DNA from 2 places in the Paenibacillus odorifer genome. Region 2 is predicted to be linked to the other one. Evidence: riboswitches for the same ligand, from Rfam matches in the RefSeq annotation. Region 2 holds a riboswitch; the other holds the start of a gene.
The links. Region 2 has a riboswitch for glycine ahead of PODO_RS29300 (amino acid permease). Riboswitches for the same ligand answer to the same signal wherever they lie in the genome.

Region 1: it holds a riboswitch for glycine, as region 2 does, so the genes downstream of both, gcvT (glycine cleavage system aminomethyltransferase GcvT) here and PODO_RS29300 (amino acid permease) in region 2, are expected to answer to the same signal.

What each region holds. Positions count from the first base shown of each region.
Region 1 covers NZ_CP009428.1:6,253,691-6,261,339, forward strand. The annotation lists gene PODO_RS27390 (flagellar motor protein MotB) at 1-695, shown strand, start outside; gene gcvH (glycine cleavage system protein GcvH) at 1,124-1,516, opposite strand; glycine riboswitch at 1,743-1,841, shown strand; gene gcvT (glycine cleavage system aminomethyltransferase GcvT) at 2,028-3,140, shown strand; gene gcvPA (aminomethyl-transferring glycine dehydrogenase subunit GcvPA) at 3,247-4,599, shown strand; gene gcvPB (aminomethyl-transferring glycine dehydrogenase subunit GcvPB) at 4,596-6,056, shown strand; gene PODO_RS27415 (helix-turn-helix transcriptional regulator) at 6,175-6,966, opposite strand; gene PODO_RS27420 (GyrI-like domain-containing protein) at 7,280-7,649, shown strand, end outside.
Region 2 covers NZ_CP009428.1:6,702,472-6,710,120, forward strand. The annotation lists gene PODO_RS29290 (DUF5643 domain-containing protein) at 1-291, shown strand, start outside; gene PODO_RS29295 (sensor histidine kinase) at 379-1,542, opposite strand; gene PODO_RS29300 (amino acid permease) at 1,918-3,300, opposite strand; glycine riboswitch at 3,448-3,530, opposite strand; gene PODO_RS29305 (DNA alkylation repair protein) at 3,775-4,482, opposite strand; gene PODO_RS29310 (TetR/AcrR family transcriptional regulator) at 4,553-5,059, opposite strand; gene PODO_RS29315 (DHA2 family efflux MFS transporter permease subunit) at 5,274-6,746, shown strand; gene PODO_RS29320 (pyridoxamine 5'-phosphate oxidase family protein) at 6,842-7,369, opposite strand; gene pdxR (MocR-like pyridoxine biosynthesis transcription factor PdxR) at 7,523-7,649, shown strand, end outside.

The DNA of each region.
Region 1 (7,649 bases), 450 kb from region 2:
CTGACAAATATAATATCGTTACCGGCTCTTTATCCCAGACTTTCAAGTCGAGCAGCACTGTTCTTGAAGGCGGGGATGGTATTTTAGATGCTGGAAAGACCCCTGACAACAAACCAGAGAGTACAGATGGGAATGCGAACGCAACTGCAAAACCAAATGACGGTTCTGATGAACAAACGGAGAATGAAACACCTTCAGCACGGGAGTTGGCTTTTCGAGAACAAGAGGCGAAGCTTGCTGAGTTAATGGGTGTGATCACCCACTATGTGGAGGAGAATAATCTCGGTGAACAAATATTTGTAGCCGACAAACCGCAGGGCATAGAAATCACGCTCAGCGACCGTTTTCTTTTTGATGTGGGTAAAGCAGATGTGAAGTCACCAGCCCTTCCTGCTCTTCAGCAGTTGTCTGGCTTATTCAAAGATATCGGAGCAACGATCAGCATTGAAGGACATACGGATAATACACCAGTGTCATCAGCTTCACGTTATAACGACAATTGGGAGCTATCGGGTGCTCGTGCGCTTTCTGTGCTGCGCTTTTTCTTAGATAATGAAGGACTGAACCCGGACACTTTTCAATATGCAGGTTATGCCGATACCCGACCAACAGCAGATAATACTACGGTAGCAGGCAAACAGAAAAATCGACGCGTAGAGATCATTGTACTTCGACAGCTTCAAGAGGTGGAATAAAATATAGTTGCTTGCGCTCAGAGCTAAGTTCGGCGGCAGGGGCCTTTGCAATTACCACATTGAGCTTACAAGGGGCTTCATCCAATTTAATTAGCGAAAACCTCCCTGATTATTCACCTATTATCGTATCCAATCGCGGAATGAGGGAATTCCCCCCTGATTATTACTCTTTTTAGTCTGAAATAGTGGTTTTACCGAGATGATTAGGGAGGAATTTCCTAAAACCCTAACTCTCACGCTATAATCGTCTAAAATGAGGGAGGTTTTCCCTAATTCCATACTCCACTAGACCCTCAAACCACTCGATTGGGTTTACGAATACTCGCACAATCTACATAAGAAACACAAACAGCAAGTCCCCGAATCACAGAAACTTGCTGCTAAAAATATCACACTTGATCAGACTATTTTCCGTCCCCGATTTCCAATTATTCAGCAACTAACGCGCTATAACCAGCTGCATCTAACAGACCTTTTACAGCATCAGCATACTCTCCATCAACTTCAATCTCAAAAATCCAACCCCCGCCATACGGCTGATCATTGATAAGCTCCGGACTAGCTTCTAATCCATCATTCACCTTGGTAACCGTCCCAGAGACGGGCGAATACAACTCCGATACCGTCTTAACGGATTCGATACTGCCTACGCTGTCACCGGCTGAAATGGTCGATCCTACCTCAGGAAACTCAACAAATACGATGTCGCCTAATAAATGCTGAGCATGGTCCGTAATCCCAACACGTACTACTCGCCCTTCTACTTGCTGTGCCCATTCATGCTCTTCGCTGTAAAGAAGGTTGTCTAATACTTCACTCATTTCAAGCCGCCTCATTTCCAATTTGGAGTTCTAAATTTAGTTATAGCCTAAGTTATCCCGGCTCACAATGTCAATATTACTAACAGGAAATTTAAATTTGTCATTTTTTCGACGTTTTCTTGTTGACAGCGCCCGACTATACCCGTTTAATGGAGACATACAAGAAGAAATGACGTTGTCGTCTTTTTATAGACAATAACCGTTTCTCGAAGAAATATAATTGCGGATGATGGCATAGGGAGAGACTGTCTCACTTGAAGACGGCGCCGAAGGAGTAAGCCCTAACAGGGGTGAATCTCTCAGGCAAAAGGACCTTTGTCGGACGTATCTCTGGAGAGCATCAGACGCAAGGCTAGATGCGTCAGATCACCAACGGGGAAACCTGCAAGCTAGTTACGGCAGGGTAACTCTCAGGTACAAAGGACAGAGCAGAAAGCGATTTGTGCATTTATGCATGATTGCTTCTGCCTGTCCTTTTTTCGTATGTAATCAGATCAAGGGGAGTGACGACATGGATGCTTTGAGAAGAACACCTTTTTATGATCTCTATTCCGCTTATGCGGAATCCAGATGCATTGACTTCGGTGGCTGGGAGCTGCCAGTACAGTTTACAGGTATCGTAAAAGAGCATGAAGCCGTTCGCCAGCAGGCTGGGCTGTTCGATGTCTCGCATATGGGTGAATTCATGGTGATTGGGAGCGGTGCAGAAGCCTTTTTGCAAAAAATGACAACCAATGATGTCAGCCGTCTCACGGATGGTGCGGCACAATATACACTGCTCTGTTATCCAAATGGCGGAGTTGTCGACGATCTACTCGTGTATCGCCTAAGCGAAGGGCATTATATGCTCGTCGTTAATGCCTCCAACATCGACAAAGACTTCCAGTGGCTGCAAGAGCATTTGACCTCTGAATTCGGCGAAGTCACGCTCACTAATGTCTCTGACGAGACGCTTTTGCTCGCCTTGCAGGGTCCTCTGGCAGAGACCATTCTCGCGGAAGTTACTGATGCTCCTATTTCAACACTCAAGCCTTTCCATTTCATCGAACGCGCCACCGTTTGCGGTGTAGAGGTACTTATCTCCCGTACGGGTTATACCGGTGAAGATGGCTTCGAGATCTACGCTTCGCTGGAAGGTGCAGAAACGTTATGGAACGGACTGCTTGCTGCAGGCGCGCCTCACGGATTAACACCTGCTGGACTGGGTGCACGGGATACCCTGCGTTTTGAGGCAAAATTACCACTGTACGGTCAGGAGCTATCCGCTGACATCACCCCGCTTGAAGCAGGAGTACAGTTCTTCGTGAAGCTGGACAAAATAGACTTTATCGGACGCGATGCACTAATACAGCAAAAAGAAGCTGGGATTCCCCGTCGCCTTGTCGGCCTAGAAATGATTGATCGAGGCATTCCACGCTCCCATTATCCTGTTTGGGCAGATGGGGTTAAGATTGGTGAGGTCACAACCGGAACACAGTCCCCTACGCTGAAACGGAACCTGGGGTTGGCTTTGATTGATGCTGCTTACAGTGAAATAGGCACAGAGGTTTACGTGGAGATACGCGGTAAGCAGCTTAAGGCTGTAGTGATTAAGGCCCCTTTTTACAAGTATAAACGCCTTTAGCGTCCATATAAGGACGGTGAGCTTTTAAGCGAGAAATAGAAGGATAAAGTATAGCGTGAAAATTGTACTTTCTTATATTTTAAAAAAGCCAAGGAGTGAAACCTTAATGAAGCACCGTTATCTGCCCATGACAGAACAGGACCGCGTAGAGATGATGGAGGCCGTCGGGATTCAGTCTATAGATGAGCTGTTCTCCGATATTCCTGAAGCGGTACGTTACCAAGGCACTATGCCGATGTCTGAACCACTCGATGAATACGCCCTGCTGCGCCACATGAAAGGTTTGACTGACCAAAATGCCGACTTTGATTCTCACGCCAGCTTCCTCGGCGCCGGATTATACGATCATCACATCCCTGTGGTCATCAACCATGTCATTTCCCGTTCTGAATTCTACACTGCCTACACTCCTTATCAACCGGAGATCAGCCAAGGTGAGCTGCAAGCGATCTTCGAATTCCAATCCTACATTTGCGAACTAACCGGTATGAAAGTTGCCAATGCCAGTATGTATGATGGCGCTACAGCTTTATCCGAAGCAGCGGTTCTCGCGGCTGGCGCTACCAAACGCAAAAAATTAATCGTCTCCCGTACCGTTCATCCTGAGGCTCGCCAAGTGCTACGTACTTCGGCTAATGCTTGGGGTCTGGAGGTGGTGGAGATTGACTATAAAGACGGTCTTACCGATCAAGCTAAACTTGCTGAAGCTATCGATGAAGATACTGCCGCAGTGCTTATTCAATCGCCTAACTTCTTCGGCAGCATCGAGGATCTTCGCTCGGTTGAGCCGCTGATTCACGCGGTTAAAGGTCTTCTTGTAGTCAGCGCGAACCCAATAGCTCTTGGTGTACTTGAAACTCCGGGCAAACTTGGAGCCGACATCGTAGTGGGTGATGCTCAGCCACTCGGTATTCCAGCTTCTCTCGGGGGTCCAACTTGCGGATTCTTTGCCGTAGCTGATCACCTGATGCGCCGCATGCCAGGCCGGATCGTTGGCCAAACGGTAGACCGTAACGGTAAACGTGGCTTCGTTCTTACACTTCAAGCGCGTGAGCAGCATATTCGTCGTGAAAAAGCGACATCGAATATCTGCTCCAATCAGGCGCTGCTGGCCCTCTGCGCATCCGTCTACTTGTCCGTTATGGGCAAAGAAGGCATGCGTGAAGTAGGCGAGCTAAATATTCGCAAAAGCCATTACGCTGCTAATAAACTCAGCGGACTAACAGGTGCTGAACTTGCCTTCTCCTCCCCATTCTTTAACGAATTTGTCGTGAAGCTTCCTGAAGGCAGCAGTGTGGCCTCTATTAATTTGAAGCTGCTGAAGGAAGGTTATCTTGGGGGTTATGATCTGGGTCGTGATTATCCTGAACTTGCTGGACAAATGCTGGTTGCCGTAACGGAAAAAAGAAGCAAAACCGAAATCGACCAATTCGCTAGCACACTGGAGGGCTGTTTATGAAACCGGAGCAAAGTCTAATTTTTGAATTAAGCCGTCCGGGCCGTTCGGCCTATTCTTTGCCACTATGCGATGTGCCGCAGGAAGAAACCTTGGAATCCCTAATTCCATCGGATTTACTCCGTAGCGAACCCGTCGTACTTCCAGAAGTATCGGAAGTGGATGTCATTCGCCACTACACTTCTCTTTCACGTCGCAACTTTGGTGTAGACAATGGCTTCTATCCTCTCGGTTCATGCACGATGAAATACAATCCGAAGATTAACGAAGATGTTGCCCGCTTCTCCGGCTTCGCCAAAATTCATCCCTACCAACCAGAAGAAAGTATTCAAGGCGCACTGGAATTAATGTATACCCTACAAAATGATCTGTCCGCGCTGACGGGCATGGATGCAGTATCCTTACAGCCTGCCGCAGGTGCTCATGGTGAATGGACCGGCCTCATGATGATCCGCGCCTACCATGAAAGTCGCGGCGAGACGCGTACTAAGGTTATCGTGCCGGATTCCTCGCACGGAACCAATCCTGCTAGTGCCTCAGCAGCAGGACTTGAAACGATCACGATCCCTTCCACAGATAAAGGAATGGTCGATCTTGAAGCACTGAAGGCAGCCGTCGGTAGCGACACAGCCGCACTGATGCTGACTAACCCAAGCACACTCGGCTTGTTCGAGACCCAAATTGTCGAGATTGCTGAGATCGTGCATGAAGCAGGGGGCTTACTCTATTACGATGGAGCCAACTCCAATGCCATTATGGGCATTACCCGCCCTGGCGACATGGGCTTTGACGTTGTGCATCTGAACTTGCATAAGACAATGAGCACCCCACATGGCGGTGGCGGCCCTGGAGCCGGACCAGTCGGCGTAAAATCTATCCTCATTCCATTCTTGCCACAACCTACTGTGGTAAAGAATGAAGATAGCAGCTTCTCACTTCACTTCGGTGGTCCTGAATCTATTGGACGCGTGAAAGCTTTTTATGGAAACTTTGGTATTCTGGTTCGTGCCTATGCCTATATCCGGACCTATGGTCCAGACGGACTGCGTGAGGTATCCGAAAATGCTGTGCTGAATGCGAACTATATGATGCACCGTCTGGCGCCGTATTTTGAAATCCCATATCCGGGTGTATGTAAGCATGAATTCGTGATGTCCGGCAAAAACCTCAAGCAATATGGCGTGCGCACCTTAGACGTTGCTAAACGATTGCTCGACTTCGGCTACCACCCGCCAACCGTGTACTTCCCTCTGACTGTTGAGGAATGCATGATGATCGAGCCGACGGAAACCGAAAGTAAAGAAACGCTCGACGGCTTCATCGATACGATGATTCAGATTGTGAAAGAAGCGCAGGAGACACCAGAAATTGTAATCAACGCACCGCATACCACAGAGATTAGCCGTTTGGATGAGACACAGGCTGCGCGTAAGCCAGTTTTGAATTGTTCTTGCGGTTAAGTACTTATCAAAAAAATGTTCTAGACAGATAAAAGCCATCCTCCGTTGTTGATTAATTTCGGAGGATGGCTTTTATATCTTATGTACAAACGAGTATTTTGATGTTTATCATCAAAATTTACAACTTAAGTATTTCTATCAATTCCCATCTCTCGCTGATATCCATCTTACTATAAATACTCTTAACGATATTCCGCACAGTCCCCTCTTTCACATTAAGGTCATTGGAAATTTGCAACGCACCTTTTCTTAGTGACCAGTGATACGCTACCTCCCTTTCTCTGGGCGATAATCGATACGAATCACACTTTTCCTGAAATCTGTACTCAATTAACTTTGGGCTTCGTTCCTTCAACTTCAGAACAATCTTTTCGGATAATTGTTTAATAAAGAGAATCGAAAAGCCAATTTGCCTCTCGGCTTCAAATGAAATGTCGATATATCCACATATACAACCATTTATCATTATAGGAGCGCATACACAATTCCACTCTTTAAACATTGGCATACTATGCTCTTCTCCACGCACTACTGCAATTGATTTAACCTCCATCGCTAGTGAAACTGCATTTACTCCAGAGAATTGCTTCGAAAGGTTAGTTCCACTCCTAATTCCAAAATGATCTACTTTCTTCTGAAACGCTTCGAAAGGAGTAACAATATTAATAATATTGCCGGCTTGATCTGTTAAGAAAAAAACAAAGGGCAATAAGAGAAATTCCGTTACTTTCGCCAATTCTGAATGTAGTACTTCAACCAATACCTCGTAGGGAACCAGCTCTTCTATAGAAAAGGATTTTTCTGTTTTGAGGTTACTCCAAGGTTGGCAAAATTCACACAAGGAATTATTAGATTTTTTATCTAAATCATCTACCGTAAACCAAGCTCGTTCACATTCAAGAATATCCAAAACAAACCATTCTCCCAACTTATGGTATTAATTAAACAGAGCATAACACTCCATTCAAAAGAAAACAATGACATAAGTCGTGAGGTTTGTGTTAGATCAAAAAGATAAAAAATTGTTAAATAAAGTGGATTTATTGTAAAAAAAATATATTTTAGCACAGATTAACTCAAAAGGGAATATGTACTGAGGGATATGTATCTTAATAGATATTCTAGTTACTATAAAGTTATTAATCCACTCATCAGGGAGTTTAACAATTACGATAGGTTTGTGAAAATTCACATAGTTATGATCTTTTTTAGGAGGTGCTGAATTGTTTGAAATTCAAAAAAATCAAGAAATTTTGCTTGAAAATGTCCTTTCCGTTAGAAAGAAGATGAATCAAGAAGAATTACAAATAGAAATAGCTCAAACTGCAAAAATAATAGAAAAATATCAAGCAGTGAAAGCAGGACCCCTTATTACGAGCACATTCTCGGCGGAGATTGTTAATGGGGAATATTTAATGGACATGGAGATTATGATTCCTCTCAATAAGCCTTTTCCATCAGATCAAACTTATAAACACAAAAAAATTTTCCACTTAGTTAATGCCCTATCCTGCAGATTCATGGGGAACCCTGTTGGAGTACAAAGTACATATGAATCTATTATAAAGTACATATCAGATAAGGGACTTCAAC
Region 2 (7,649 bases):
TTAGCGGTTAAAGGGGTTGCCACCCAAGGCCAGGCTTTAGGATATGACATTTATGATAATCTGGGCAATAAATTAGAATCTATTGCAAGAGATTCTATTGCAGCAACTCAAAATACGGTTTCTGAAGATTTATTGTTCGAAGCGCCTCGCTCAGCCGCTGAATATCTAGTTATCAGACCTTATCAAGCCGTATTTGAAAAAGGCAACACCGGGGCTTATAAATTAGATGCCAAAGGCAATGTAGTTAAAAATTATAACAAGCAACTGGAGATCAAAATCCCTCTAAAATAATCGTTAACGCAGCTAGGAAAAGGGGATTACCTCTCCAGCCGAAGGCTTGAGGTAATCCCCTTTGTTCAATTGAAAGAAGGCTCATTATTACTGATCATTTATAGCTAAAAAGCGGATAGTAGCTGTTGTCCCCTTACCTTCAGAGCTACTATAATAAATTTCCCCGCCGTATTTTTCTACGATATTAAAGCAAATCATTAATCCTAAACCTGTTCCATTACTTTTTAATGAATAAAAAGGAGTGCCTAGCGACTTAACCTCAGCTTCCGACATCCCGCTTCCTTCATCGATGATTGTTATCTCAATAAAATTATTGTTCCTATTCGCCATAATAGAGACAGATTTACCAACTTCCGAAGCCTCTAAAGCATTTTTTATTATATTAATAAGCAGCTGCTTAAATTCAATTTTATTAATAGAAATCATGCAATCTTCTTCTACGTAGGTAACGATTTGATTATCAGATAACATTGCGTAGGAATGGAGCAATCCTGTAACACTTTCAAGTACATCCTTCACATCTACTTTTTCTAATTTTTGCTCTCCATTTGGCTTTGAAAGGGTTAGAAATTGCGAGATAATCTGTTCTACTGTGTTTAATTCATCAATCATTAATTTAAATTTTCTTTTCATAGGATCATCAAATGAAGGATCCTCATCAAAAAACTGCAAAAAACCTCTAACCACTGTCACTGGATTTCTAATTTCGTGCGCAACGGCAGCTGTTAATTGTCCAACCATCTTTAAACGCTCAGATTGCTGTAATTGTTCATAATAAAGCTGCTGTTTTTTCATCCGTTTAAATGATATTTGAAAAATGAAAAATAATAACACTTGAACCGCTATTATATTAATGAAATTGCCTAGCATATCATAATGTAAATATGTATATAAATCCCCTCTATCAATCAAGAGGATATAGCCAAATGTAACTACCATTAGTACCCCATTTATAATGAAGGAAAAATAGAACAATTTTAAATCAAAAAATAGAATAGACAGTGCAGGAATAAGACAAATGAGGATATAGGTAGTCCATGTTTGAGGATATAAAAAGAATAGCGTATAAAAATACGCAAATCCAAATAGAATGATAATCTTTCTAAAAGTATGTGTCTCATGCTTAGGGTAAATCCATAAACAAACCGTTAGAAACGCCACACATAAAAAATGAATGATATAACCAAAATCAATCCCATCTAACTCTAGGGTAGATAGTATCAATCCAAACATCATAAGAACGATGATCATTAACATTAATATGTAATAGGTTTTTCGATTCACCCGACTGTAGAACTCTCTCATGAATTCACCACTTTTAAATTGATTTTACCATTACGATAGTTATCTTACTTGTAAACTTATTGTCGAAATAAGAATTATATCAGTTGAAATAGTAATAAACAATAACTGAAAAAAACTGTAAACTCGATGATATTATAGTTTGTAAAAAACTAAAAAACCGGGAGATACCATTTTAACAGTATCTTCCGGTTTTCTGTTTAACTTTGCATATTCTTTAAGCAAACGTCCATGTAGGAACGCTTGAAACCGGCAAGGGCTCCCTGCCCAGTCGCGGTTGAATATAACCACGGCTTCTGCGCCGGTTAAAGCTTTCCTCATAAACTAGAGAGGTGTTTCGGTCCTGATTATTTTATTATCTCTTTCCCTCTTTCTTCTATTTATCGAATACAAAACAAATAATAAAATAAACCATAAAGGCGTCAACAATAATGCCGGACGAGTTTCATCAGCAAACAGCATAATTATGAGTATGATTGCAAACAAGGCTAGAACAACATAATTCACAAAAGGTGTGAACGGTGCCTTGAATTTTGATTTGGCCTGCAATTCCGGCTTCGTCTTTTTATATCGCAAATGGCAAATTAGAACGACGCCCCAAACCCAGATGAAACAAATGGCACTAATCGTTGTCACGATGCCAAAGGCCGTCTCCGGAATCAGCTTACTCAACAAAGCCCCTACAGATAAGACAAGCGTGGATATGAATAAAGCATTACTTGGTACATGATTTTTATTAAGCTTTGCAAAGTTGGCTGGAGCCTGGTCATTTCTGCTTAGATTGTATAGAATCCGGCTTGTTGAGAACATCCCGCTGTTACAAGCAGAAGCAGCTGAAGTTAATACAACGAAATTAATAACCCCCGCGGCAATCGGAATCCCCACTAAACTAAATGTTTTAACAAAAGGACTTTCTGCCGGGTTTAGTTCTGTCCAAGCGTTGATGCATAATAAGGCAATAATAGCACCCACGTAGAAAAATAGAATTCGTAAAGGTATTTTATTAATCGCCGATGGGATAGTTTTTTCTGGATTGGATGTTTCCGCTGCTGATACCCCCACCAATTCCACACCCACAAAAGCAAACACAACCATTTGAAATGAAAGTAAGAACCCGGAAATCCCGTTTGGAAATACTCCCCCATGTGCCCAAATATTACTGAGCGCAACCGTTCCGGTAGTTGTTTTGAATCCAATCACCAGTAAAACTACCCCTATGGCAATTAACGCGAGAATAGTGATTACCTTAATTAAAGCAAACCAAAATTCCAATTCGCCAAAGCTTTTTACAGTTAATAAATTGAGTCCTAATAAAATAATTAAACAAATGACTGCGGGTATCCATTGCGGGATATCAAACCAATATTGTACATAGACCCCAACAGCTATAATATCGGCCATAGCCGTCATGATCCAGCAAAACCAATAGGTCCATCCAGTTACAAACGCCGCCCGCGGTCCAAGATAGTCTTCGGCAATGTCTGTAAAAGATTGATAACCTGCTTTTGACAACAGAAGTTCTCCCAATGCCCTCATCACAAAGAAAATAGCGATACCCACGATTAAATAAGCAAAAATGATCGATGGTCCTGCCAGCTGTATAGCTTTTCCAGATCCTAAAAATAATCCGGTACCGATGGTTCCACCAATCGCAATGAGCTGAACATGTCGATTCTCTAAATCTCTCTTTAATTCTTGTGCTGCCATTTCGAACTCCCCCTTATGTGAAAAAAATAACAAGTGAAAATGATAACAAAAAAGAGATTGGATACGCTCCAATCTCTTAGGTATAAGAATAATAAATAAAATACATTTATTTATTCTGACGATGATCAGAATAACAAATGAATTATCTAGTACTCTTCTGTCCTTTTGCCTGAGATTGTGAACCCTTCGGCGCCGGGGGATTCCCCCACGGTCTCTCCAGAAGCTGCTCCTGCTATAGTGTGATCCATAGCAATCATAGCTTGCGAATTATTTAATTTTTATGTCGCTAACTTCATTTTTAATATTTTTCAATACTAATCATTGTCAAATATTTTGTCAATAACATTAATTACCGCTTTATTATTGTTCCATTAACTTTTATTGCACACAATTAAGGGCTTGTCAGCCAAGCCCCCAATTCTTCTGTCTGCAGGCACAACCTTCAATACGCTCTCCTTAGCACTCCATGACTGACTAACACCTTACATGTTTTCGTTTGAAGCCCAGCTGCGATTTATCAACTGCCTTTTGAATATTAATTGAAGCATTCAAAATCTTGCTTTTTGCACTACCGGTATGGACTTCCACCGGACCAACTTCCTTTGCAATCTCAACCGCTTTATCATGAAGCGGCAGATAGGATACGCCCACAGTGTAGATGAAATTGTTCATTGCGTATTTCGTTCGTTCAGGGGCATCATGAATCGTATTTTTAGCAAGCTCCAACATAGCGGCCAATTTTTCTGCGGAAAATTCACTGTCCGGGCGATTTCCGAGCAGCCAGCAGTAACAGTTCCAGCCCGCCGACATTTTCAACTCTATCTCACTTGCAATCCATTTATCAGAAACCTCTTGTGCAATATCCGTCTCCGCCAACGTTACTGCCACCACAAAGTCCGATAGCATATAAAAATAAGCCCCAGCAATCCACCGCTCAAAATCCGACTCTGTCATTGCTTTAGGCTCCGCGATCACCCCGGCAAAATACATAGCGTCATAATTTCCTGTAGCATAAAGCTGCTCGGCCAAGGGTTGATTATGTTTTATTTTTCTGAAGATAGGCTTCATCTGGCCTGTGGCCACACCAAAAAGCGGTTCGTGCGCGCCATTGGATAGATATATTTTCTTGGTGCGTTCCTTGCCGAGAGCTTCAAGCTCTTGCATGACCGTTTCTAAATCCATTGTTCGCACTTCCTTTTTTATGAATATTGGCTAGGGACTCAAACTTTACTTGAATATATCATAAAAGCCCTTATAAATATCTTCTTTTATACATCAAGGTAATTTGCCCCGCTATGTATTCAGCGCTATATTGGTTGCCATCCTTAATCCACCACATAATAATCCCCAGTAGTGAGGCTGCAATAATATCAACGGAGACTACCTCCTTAGTAGAGTCAATGTTCCTCGCGTTTCTTCGTTTTTCGACAGTATTTTTTAACAGGTTGGTCAAGTGGTTTTTGAAGCCTTTATGCTCAATCAATACAGCAAAAACTTTCCGGTATTCAAAAAAATAATTTAAAAAGGTGATCAGCTGCTCCTGTTCGTTGTTGCTCTTCATTTGTAATAGCGGTTCAACCTTCATGGATAGGTCATCGAAGATTTCATGTACGATCTGGCGCAATAAATCGTTAATATCCTCATAATGCAAATAAAACGTTGCGCGATTTAGTTCCGCGCGGTTGGCGATTTTTTGGACGGTCAATTGCGAAATCTCCACATTGTCGGCCAATAATGAAAAAACAGCGTTTTTCAACATCTTTTTTGAGCGAATGGCTCGTGGGTCAACTCTTTTATGTTCAGTCATTTCATCCCTCTATTATCGTTTAAATGGCCTTTCATCAACTAATTTGCCTATTCTGTCGATTAGTCGACATTTTCAATAAAATTGCAAATAGGAATACTTTTTAAATCCTGATATGATTTATTTTATTGACACTATGTCGAAAAAGCAATGAAGAGAGGACTGCAACATGCAAGAAGACACTAAGAACATAAATAAAGGGATCTTACTAACCATCTTAATCTTTGGTTGTTTCTTATCCACACTCAATCAGACGCTTTTAAATGTCGCCTTAAGTAGTTTGATGGATGTTTTTGATGTCACAGCAACAACCGTACAATGGATTTCAACAGGATTTATGCTGATCAACGGGATTTTGATTCCGATTACGGCCTATTTAATGAAACGTTTTACAACACGGCAATTATTTATAAGTGCCATGTCATTTTTATTAATCGGTTCTATAATTTGTGCAGCAGCGCCGAGCTTTAGTCTACTCTTAATCGGACGGATGATCCAAGCTGCCGGTGCTGGCATTATAATGCCGCTCATGATGAGTGTTGTGCTCGCGATCTTCCCCGTTGAAAAACGTGGCAGCGCTATGGGACTGCTTGGGCTGGCGATGATATTCGCTCCTGCTATTGGGCCGACCCTTGCGGGATTTGTTGTCGAATACCACTCTTGGCGCTGGTTATTTATCGGGCTTATTCCACTTGTCCTCATTGTTATAGCGTTGGCGTTCAAGTATTTAGTGAATGTATCTGAGACGTCTAAGTCGAAGCTTGATGTGGTAAGTGTTCTTTTATCAACCGTCGGATTCGGCTTAATTTTATACGGCTTCAGTAGTGCAGGAAGTAAAGGCTGGGATGATGTAATCGTGATCCTAACCTTAGGGATTGGGGTCGTGGTAACAGCCGTATTCTGTCTTCGACAAATCAAATCGGATGATCCACTGCTAAACCTGTCGGTCTTCAAAAATAAAGTGTTTACGATGACATCTCTTATTAACGTATTAATCACAATGATGATGTACGCAGATATGATCTTATTGCCTATTTATCTGCAGAATGGTCGCGGGTTTACAGCATTTGATGCAGGACTACTATTGTTGCCGGGCGCACTCGTAAATGCGTTCATGTCACCCGTCACCGGTAAATTATACGACCGTTTCGGTGCGAAACCGCTGTTCATCATTGGCCTATTGTTTATTATTCCATCTATGTGGGCGGTAACAGATTTATCTGAATCGACCACGTATACTTATCTAATGATTCGTACCATAGGCCTGCGAATTGGATTAAGCTTCATTACTATGCCACTCAATACAGCCGGACTAAATGCGTTGCCCAAACAACTCGGCACTCATGGTACAGCTGTGAATAATACCGTTCGCCAAATTGCCGGGGCCATTGGTACTGCTGTCGTAATTACAATTTATACAGTGCAGGCAACCAGTCATGCAACTACACTGATGCAGAATAATCCCTCCGCTACTCCTGAGATCCTTAAATCCCTTACATCGATTCTTGGGGCAAGTGACGCCTACTACTTCATGATGATTTTATCCATTGCCGCATTTGTTATAACATTATTTATGCCCACGAAAAACAAGCTCATGATTGAAAAGAAAGCAAACCTAGTTAGCAAGGAACCTCAGTTGTAACTAGTAATTGCAGAGTAAATGAAGAAAAGCCATTCCTTAGCGGAGTGGCTTTTGTTATACTTATGAGCTTTCGTCAATCATTAAAAATATCATTTTCAACTCCTTTTATACATTTTTTCTGCTTCAATAGGACTTTCTTTTGCCGTGATATGATGCGGAATTACCCGATAAACTTGAACCGGACCGCCAAATACAGCCGATCTATACTTTTCCACATGCTGCTTGGACAAGGGGCGATTATAATAACCCGGTACGTATTTATTGATCAATTCCTGAAGTACGTGTGTGGCTTCATCCAAATCTGAAATCGGTTCTGCTTGTCCAAATATCATTACGCTCATATAAGCTGTATCCGTTTTGGCTGGTACCGGGTCTGTAATAGTTCCGTATTCCTCACATACCGTAAAACATACCTCCGGATTATCACGCATGACCTGATTACGTCTTCCATCTCCAGCCCCGTGAATATACAGTTTCCCTTCAGTCCATACATAATTAAGTGGCACAACATAAGGGAGGTTCCCATCAACCAACCCCAGATAACCTAATCTCGTTTGGTGAAGGAACCTTTCAATCTTCTCTTGATCTAAGCATTCCCTGGTCTTGTAACGAACCGAATTCATATCGAATCTCTCCTTTTATTTAAATTGCGGATACCAGCGTTGTTACGGTAGTATATCAATGAATGGATTGTATTAAAATATCCAAAATTCGCTGTTTAGAGCAATCCATAATTCGTTTTTTATGATTGGAGTTTCTATTTGGAGGTATGTACGATGATGAAAGTAATTCGCAATGATAAGAGACCAATCTGGCAGCAATTGCTTGATCAAGCGATTCATAATATTACTAGCGGAGTCTGGGCACCAGGAGAATTACTGATTCCTACCCGCGAACTTGCGC